Regions from separate parts of the Cobetia sp. 1CM21F genome, predicted to be linked through region 1. Evidence: riboswitches for the same ligand, from Rfam matches in the RefSeq annotation. Region 1 holds a riboswitch; the other holds the start of a gene.
The links. A riboswitch is a leader RNA that binds a small molecule or an ion and turns the genes downstream of it on or off. The one in region 1 is predicted to bind thiamine pyrophosphate.

Region 1 (4,306 bases):
CTCGACTCTATGCGCGGATGCTGAGCCATATCGTTGACCACGCCTGCGCCGCGCGCCTCGGCAAGGTCGTGGTGATGCTGACGGCCTCTGCCGAGTCGTCGAGTCAGGCACCTGAACAGGCGGCTTTGCGGGCAGCGCTGGAAGCCCGGCTGCGAAGCGTTGTCGATGCCTCTGCCGACCTCACCTTCGAGGCACAGCCGCAGGGGGAGCTCGGTGAGCGAATGTCCCGGGCCATGGCCCGACATCTGCCCGAGGGGCCGGTGTTGCTGATGGGCTCCGACCTGCCGGCGCTGGACAGCCAGCGGCTGCGCGAGGCAGCCCACAGACTGCGCACTCACGACGCGGTGCTGCAGCCCACCGACGATGGCGGCTATGGCTTGATTGGCCTCAAGGCGCCCTGCCCGCAAGCCTTCCTGCTGCCCCGCTGGTGCCATGCCCATGTTTGCCGGGACACTCTGGCGCTGCTGGCACGGGCGGGGAGAACGGCCGCTTGCCTGCCGATCAGCTGGGATGTCGATGAGCCACGTGACCTTGCGCGACTGGCGCGCCACCTGCCGGCACTCATGGCCGACCTTGCCGCTTGAGACTTTCCATGAACCCGCTCACGGCTTTCTACAAACCCGCTTGAGGCTCTTCACACGTTCGGCATGCCTCCCAAAGTCGTATGCATTTTTGCTCACACTGCCCTTCTTCTGCGCTGCAGGGCTGTTACACTCGCTGCATCGTGACTCATATGTCACAGCTTGACGGGGTGCCGGTAAGACCGGCTGAGATGTCATGCGCAGGCGATGTCCTTGCGTGAATGACGATCCCGCCGAACCTGATCCGGCTAGTACCGGCGTAGGGATCAAGCGCGAAGCGATGCCACTCGATATCGTCACCACTTTCTCACGGTGACTGTCGGCACCTCCCCCGCTTTTCCCCTGCTCCTGTTCCGGTACTGGCCATGCTTGCGCCAGAGACCTGTCGCCCCATCACGGGTCGTCAGCACGCTCACCGAGGGATGCGTCATGCCTAGTTTCAACGACCTGACCAGTGCCTGCGCCGAGGAATGGCGTGACTATCTCGAGCACGACTTCGTTCGCCAGCTGGGCGAAGGTCGTCTGCCGGAGGAGTCCTTCCGCCATTACCTGCAGCAGGACTACCTGTTCCTGATCCACTTCGCACGTGCCTGGGCGCTGGCCGCCTACAAGAGCCGCACCCTCGCGGAGCTGCGTCAGGCCACGGCCAGTCTCGACACCATCCTCAATACCGAGCTCGATCTGCATATCGGCTACTGCAGCGAGTGGGGCATCAGCGAGGATGACCTGAGCGAGCTGCCGGAATCCCGCGCTACCCTGGCCTATACCCGTTACGTGCTCGATTGCGGCCAGCGCGGCGACCTGCTCGATCTGCACGTGGCGCTCGCGCCCTGCCTGATCGGCTACGGCGAGATCGCCGAGTGGCTGCTCGATCAGGACACCACCGAGATCGAGAACAATCCGTACGCGGACTGGATCGCGATGTACTCAAGCGATGACTTCAAGGAAGCCGTCGAAGCCGAACGTGAATGGCTGGATGCGCGACTCTCGGAAGTCTCGGAGCGCCGACTGGGTGAACTGGTCGATGTCTTCCGGGACGCCACGCGACTCGAGATCGACTTCTGGCAGATGGGCCTCGATCGCGCTTGAGGCATGACAGACTGACGTCCCGGCGCTCGCCATGAGCCGCTCGGGATGACGCCATCCTCCGTGGATGGCATGGCTGACAGGCCAACAGAGCCTGGATGCGAGAATGCTCCCCGTGGCAAGCCTGACGCTTCGGGCAACACCCTCGCATTGAAATCTGAACACGCTTGACGGGGTGCCGGTGGAACCGGCTGAGATCCTGCATGCATGCTTCGCCGCCCTGACGCGCGAGCTTGCCAGCAAGGGGTCCCGTGGAACCTGAACCGGTTAGGACCGGCGTAGGAATCAAGCTGATGGCCAGCCGCTGCGCGCGGCCGCCTCGCTCCCGGGCCACCTGTTGGCAAGGAGTCGGCGACGACCATCCTCTCCCTGCGCACGGTCTTCCCATGATGACGTCAGCCGTGACGTCGCCCTTTGAGGAGACCTGCATGAGCACTGCCCCGACGACACAAGACCCGCAAACCACCAACGCCGCCGAGTCACCGCTCGCCTCGCAGCCTGAGGCTGCCCCCAAGGCACGCGCGCGTGCCGGTCGCAAGGATGGCAGCCGCCACCTCGCCAGCGAAGCACAGGTCGACGCCGCCGCCATCGCGCCGCTGAGCGGCTCGCGCAAGATCTATATCGAAGGCTCCCGTCCGGACATCCGCGTGCCCATGCGCGAGATCGGCTGCTCGCCGACCCAGACCTCCAGCGGCCTGGAAGAGAACCCGCCGATCGTCGTCTACGATACCTCCGGCCCCTACACCGATCCGGCGGTCGAGATCGACATCCGCCGGGGCCTGGCGCCGCTGCGCGAGCAGTGGATCGAGGAACGCGGTGATACCGAACAGCTCAATCAACTGAGCAGTGAATATGGCCGCGTGCGCCAGGCCGACCTGCGCCTGTCGTCCCTGCGCTTCGAGCTGGACCACCGCCCGCGTCGCGCCCTGCCGGGCAAGAATGTCACCCAGCTGCACTACGCGCGCCAGGGCATCATCACCCCCGAGATGGAATACATCGCGATTCGCGAGAATCAGCGTCGTATCGCGCTGCGTGAGGAATATCAGGGCAGCGAATCCGTCGAGAGCATTCTGGGCCACCAGCACCCGGGCCACAGCTTCGGCGCCAACCTGCCCGACGAGATCACCGCCGAATTCGTGCGTGAGGAAGTCGCGCGCGGCCGCGCGATCATTCCCGCCAACATCAATCACCCGGAAAGCGAGCCGATGATCATCGGTCGCAACTTCCTGGTGAAGGTCAACGGCAACCTGGGTAACTCGGCGGTCACCTCCTCCATCGAGGAAGAGGTCGACAAGATGACCTGGGCGATCCGCTGGGGTTCCGACACCGTGATGGACCTCTCGACAGGCGCCAACATCCACGAGACCCGTGAATGGATTCTGCGCAATTCTCCCGTGCCCATCGGCACGGTGCCGATCTATCAGGCGCTGGAGAAGGTCGATGGCGTGGCCGAGAACCTCGATTGGGAGATCTTCCGCGACACGCTGATCGAGCAGGCCGAGCAAGGCGTCGACTACTTCACCATCCACGCCGGCGTCCTGCTGCGCTATGTGCCACTGACCGCCAGCCGCGTGACCGGCATCGTCTCGCGCGGCGGCTCGATCATGGCCAAGTGGTGTCTGGCGCATCACGAGGAAAGCTTCCTCTATCGCCACTTCGAGGACATCTGCGAGATCTGCAAGGCCTACGACATCAGCCTGTCACTGGGCGATGGCCTGCGCCCGGGCTCGGTGGCCGATGCCAATGACGCCGCCCAGTTCGGTGAGCTCGAGACGCTCGGCGAGCTGACGAAGATCGCCTGGCAGCACGATGTCCAGGTCATGATCGAAGGCCCGGGTCACGTGCCGATGCACCTGATCAAGGAGAACATGGACAAGCAGCTCAGCGAGTGTGACGAGGCGCCCTTCTACACCCTCGGCCCGCTGACCACCGACATCGCCCCGGGCTACGACCACATCACCTCCGGCATCGGCGCCGCGATGATCGGCTGGTTCGGCTGCGCCATGCTCTGCTACGTGACCCCCAAGGAGCACCTGGGCCTGCCCAACAAGGACGACGTCAAGACCGGCATCATCACCTACAAGATCGCCGCACATGCCGCCGATCTGGCCAAGGGCCATCCGGGCGCGCAACGCCGTGACAATGCGCTCTCAAAGGCACGCTTCGAGTTCCGCTGGGAAGACCAGTTCAATCTGGGCCTGGACCCGGACACCGCGCGCAGCTTCCACGACGAGACGCTGCCCAAGGACTCGGCCAAGGTCGCCCACTTCTGCTCCATGTGCGGGCCGAAGTTCTGCTCGATGAAGATCACCCAGGAAGTGCGTGATTACGCCAACGAACATGGCCTGACCGGCGATGCCGACAGCGTGATGGCCGGCATGCAGGAGCAGGCCGACAAGTTCAAGCGTGAAGGCAGCCAGCTCTATCAGGAGGTGTAGGCAAGCGCCTGACACACAGGAAGGATGACTTTCCGAGCGACACAAAAAACGCCCCGACCAGTGATGGTCGGGGCGTTTTCGTCACATCCTGCCAAACGCTCATGACATCTCATGAGCGTGACAGAAGGCTCACGTGCGGCTGGTGACTTCCAGCAGGTGATAACCGAACTGGGTCTTCACCGGGCCCTGAACCGTGTTGAT
Region 2 (4,306 bases), on a different contig from region 1:
TTGCGCGCCATCGGCGCCAGCGACGAGCCCTGTACCAGCAGCGAGATGATGACCACGAAGAAGGCGACATTGAAGTAGAGACCGGCATTCTCGACCCCGGTGATCACCGGGAAGATCGCCAGCACAATCGGCACCGCCCCTCGCAGCCCGACCCAGCTGATGAACCACAGCTCGCGCCAGCGGAAGCGGAAGAACGGCTTGAGACACAGGATGACCGCCAGCGGGCGCACCACCAGAATCAGCGCCACGCTGAGGATGGCGGCCGGCAGCGCGAACTGCAGCATGGTCGAGGGCGAGACCAAAAGGCCCAGCATCAGGAACAGCACGATCTGCGAGAGATGCGCCATACCATCATGCACCGGCAGGATGTGCTCCAGATGCCGCCCGGGGTGATTGCCGATCATCAGGCCACACAGATAGATGGCAAGGAAACCGCTGCCACCCATCTCGTTGGTGGTGGCGAAGAGGCTCAGGCCCAGCGCCAGCGCCAGCAGCGAATAGAGGCCGGGCGCGAGGTCCAGATAGCGCATCAGACGGGCGATCAGCCAGCCGCCGGCGATCCCCATGGCGGCGCCGACACCGAACTGCAGCAGGAAGCTCATGATGCCCGACGCGACGCCGGAGAGCTGACCGGTCAGGATCTCGGCCAGCGTGATGGTCAGGAAGATCGCCATCGGGTCGTTGGTGCCGGACTCGATTTCCAGCGTCGCACCGACACGCTCATTGAGGTGAACGCCCTGACCGCCCAGCAGCGAGAAGACCGCCGCGGCATCGGTGGAGCCGACGATGGCCCCGACCAGCAGGCCTTCGATCAGGGTGAGATCAAACAGCCACATGGCCAGAAGGCCCACCAGGCCGCTGGTCATGAAGACCCCGACGGTGGCCAGCACCAGCGCCGGCTTCAGGCCGGCACGAAACGTGGACAGCCGCGTGCGCAGGCCGCCATCGAGCAGGATGAGCGCCAGCGCCAGGTTGCCGATCATGTAAGCGGATGAGGCGTCATCGAACTGGATGCCCAGCACGCCATCTTCACCCGCCAGCATGCCAAGGCCGAGGAACAGCAGTAGCAGCGGCATGCCAAGACGCGCCGAGACGCGGCTGGCCAACACGCTCAAGGCGATCAGCGTGCCTGCCAGCAAGAAATAATAATTCAGGTTCTCTACCACGAGTGCTCCCCCGCCAAGCCCTACATCAGATCTCGAGTGACGTCCACGACGACTCACCCACAGTATTCCATGTCAGCGATGGGGCTGCAGAGAAATTTCACACCTTTCATGTACTTGCAGCGTGCAGCACGCGGATTTCACGCCAGGCTGCGCGGCGAGACCCAGGCAGGGGCTGCCGCAAGCTCAGCATAGGACCGCGGGCCGAAGGCCTCCATCGCCCACAACAGCGCACGGCACAGCTCACGCTGGCCATCGAGATCGATCATGCGCCCATGGCGCGAATAGCCCTTCATAAAGGCCTGACGCTGCTCCGGCGTTTCCAGCAGCAACTCCACCAGCGCCCAGTCGAACTCGATCGGCGCCCACACCAGCGCTTCCCAATCGCTCCATACCCAGCCGGTGGCGGCGCACAGATATTGATCGGCGCGCATGTCCGGCAGACACCACACCGCGCGAGTCGGTGCCGGGAAGGTGCGCTTGAGCAGCGTGCCAAGCTCCGCGCGACGCGGGTGATGGGCGAGAAAGCGCGTGACGCGGGTATTCCAGTGCAATAGCGGCATCGGCTGCGCCAGCGGCTGACCGAAGCCCGACAGCGTATCCTGATGCAGGCGACCGAGCTGGTCGCCCAGCAGCTCACAGAAGGTGATGCTGAGATCACTCGGCTGCCCGCTGGACCACGGCAGGTGCCAGATGGGCGCGCCATCGAGACGCCCGAGAAAGGTCAGGGGCAGTGGCGGAATCGGCAGGCGCGCGGGCAAGGCGCCCGCCAGTCGCGTCAGCCCCTCCGGCGTCGCCCAGCGATCGGCGCCGAAGACCCCGCGCATGGCGCGCCAGAAGGGGTCATGGTCTGGCCCGGTGCGCGCCAGCTTGATGAGGCCGGGCGTGCCGCCACGCTGGCGCCATAGCCAGTTGGCGCTATCCGGCCAGGCGAGTGCCAACGGCTCAAGGGGTTGACCCAGATAGGTCGAGAGCCGGCGGGTCAGTGACTCCTCGGGCCAGCCCCTGGGCACGGGACGCGGCTCGCCCACGGCCTCAGCCGTGCTCGGCCGCCGTGGGGGAACGGGATAACTGGAACAGGTCGAGAGATCCGGTGTGTCGGGCATGATGATCTCCTTGGGCTACACGTCTTGTTACAGTAAAGCTCAGCATACCCAAGGCGTGGCACATCGGCATAGTCCGTTTCGCACGCCACCTCTGCCCTGCCCACCTCTGCCCTGCTCACCGGACCCGCCCCCCGCCCCTGACCCGCGTCGGACAAGACACCGGCAAGAGAGTGACGTTACACTGTCGACCTGGATGGGGGTGCCCGAGGATGGGCTGAGAGCCGCAGCGATACGTCGCGCGACAACCCCTGGAACCTGATCCGGTTGATACCGGCGGAGGGAATCCCCGACGCGTGCCCTGCATGGCGCGTCACCTGCTTCCTCCTGCCGGCACGCCGCCTGACCACGGAATTGCCTGTGTCGCTGGGACTCACCCTCAACAACGCACGAATCGATTACGCCGGCCACACGCTGTTCCGCGATATCTCCGCGCGTCTGGAAGCCGGTAGCTGGACGGCACTGCTGGGACGCTCCGGCTGCGGCAAGAGTTCGCTGCTGCGCCTGCTGGCCGGTCTGGAGATGTCAGATCTCCACCAGCTCGACCTCGCCACCGATGACGGTCAGCCGCTGACCGACCGCGTGGCCTGGATGGCGCAGCAGGACCTGCTGCTGCCGTGGCGGCGCGTCATCGACAACCTGTGGCTGGGCGATGACCTGCGCCGGCGGCCGCGCAATCGCAAACTCGCTCATGAACTGCTGGCCGCGGTCGGGCTCGAGGGCCGTGAGCAGGCCTGGCCGGACGCCCTCTCCGGCGGTCAGCGCCAGCGCGTCGCCCTCGCCCGCACGCTCTACCAGCAGGCGCCGGTCGTGATGATGGACGAGCCATTCTCGGCGGTGGATGCCATCACCCGTCTGGAGCTGCATGATCTGGCCAGCCGCCTGCTCAAGGGCCGCACCGTCCTGATGGTGACCCATGACCCGCTGGAGGCATTGCGCCTCGCCGATCAACTGCTGGTGCTGCGCCCGTCGAGCCTCCCGGGTCACGGCGCCGAGCTGGAACGCCTGCCGGGGCTTGGCGCCGCACGCCCGGTGCCGCTGGATGACCCGGCCCTGCCACCGGCGCAGGCGCAACTGATCGCCCGCCTGCGTGATAGCGAGGAGGCCGCATGAAACGTCTGCACGCCATGCGTCACCTCGTCATCAGCGCGCTGCTCCTGCTGGGGCTTTGGCAGCTGGTCATTGCCGTTACCGCCGTACCGCCCTACATTCTGCCCACGCCGCAGGCCGTGCTCGAGGTGCTGATCCAGAAGGCGCCGCTGCTGGCCCATCACGCTGGCGTCACCATCAGCGAGATACTGGCCGGGCTGGTGCTGGGCATTCTGCTCGGCCTTGCCACCGCGCTGGCGCTGGCCTTCATTCCCCGCCTGCGCCGCACCCTGCTGCCGATGCTGCTGATCAGCCAGGTGATACCGCTGTTCGCGATCGCGCCGCTGCTGGTGCTGTGGCTCGGCTATGACATGCTGTCCAAGGTGGTGATGGCGACGCTGATCATCTATTTCCCGGTCGCCTCCACCGGCTACGACGGCCTGCGCCAGACCCAGCAGGGCTGGCTGGATCTTGCCCATACCCTGGGTGCCAGCCCATGGCGCCGGCTGATCCACATCCAGTTGCCCGCCGCGCTGCCGGCACTGGCCTCCGGCATTCGCATGGCCGCGACCGCCGCCCCCATCGGCGCCGTCATCGGGGAATGGGCCGGTGCCAGTCAGGGGCTGGGCTATCTGATGCTCAACGCCAACGCGCGCATGGAAATCGACCTGATGTTCGCCGCCCTGCTGGTGCTGGTCGCCTTCTCCCTGCTGCTCTATTTCTCGCTGGATGCGCTGCTGCGCGCCCTGATGCCCTGGCACCGCGACCGGCTGACACGCCTGAGCTGACACGCCGGGGCTTCGAGTAACTACCGCAAGACCGCAAGATCGCGTAACCGAAAGACGCAACGACGCTCGACACAAATTGCATGAGCCTGACGACTGCCGCCCACGAACGGCAGCACCACTACCCTGTGATCACAAGGAACTCCGCCATGTCTCTTTCGTCATC

Region 2: linked by a shared signal. The riboswitch ahead of MSG32_RS08030 (ABC transporter ATP-binding protein) and the one ahead of thiC (phosphomethylpyrimidine synthase ThiC) in region 1 are both predicted to bind thiamine pyrophosphate.

The regions. Positions count from the first base shown of each region.
Region 1 covers NZ_JALNTQ010000001.1:198,947-203,252, reverse strand. The annotation lists gene MSG32_RS00790 (TIGR04282 family arsenosugar biosynthesis glycosyltransferase) at 1-584, shown strand, start outside; TPP riboswitch at 738-864, shown strand; gene tenA (thiaminase II) at 1,011-1,670, shown strand; TPP riboswitch at 1,829-1,969, shown strand; gene thiC (phosphomethylpyrimidine synthase ThiC) at 2,096-4,105, shown strand; gene MSG32_RS00775 (peptidylprolyl isomerase) at 4,235-4,306, opposite strand, start outside.
Region 2 covers NZ_JALNTQ010000002.1:560,686-564,991, forward strand. The annotation lists gene MSG32_RS08020 (potassium/proton antiporter) at 1-1,166, opposite strand, end outside; gene MSG32_RS08025 (hypothetical protein) at 1,304-2,269, opposite strand; TPP riboswitch at 2,455-2,568, shown strand; gene MSG32_RS08030 (ABC transporter ATP-binding protein) at 2,627-3,379, shown strand; gene MSG32_RS08035 (ABC transporter permease) at 3,376-4,143, shown strand; gene MSG32_RS08040 (ABC transporter substrate-binding protein) at 4,290-4,306, shown strand, end outside.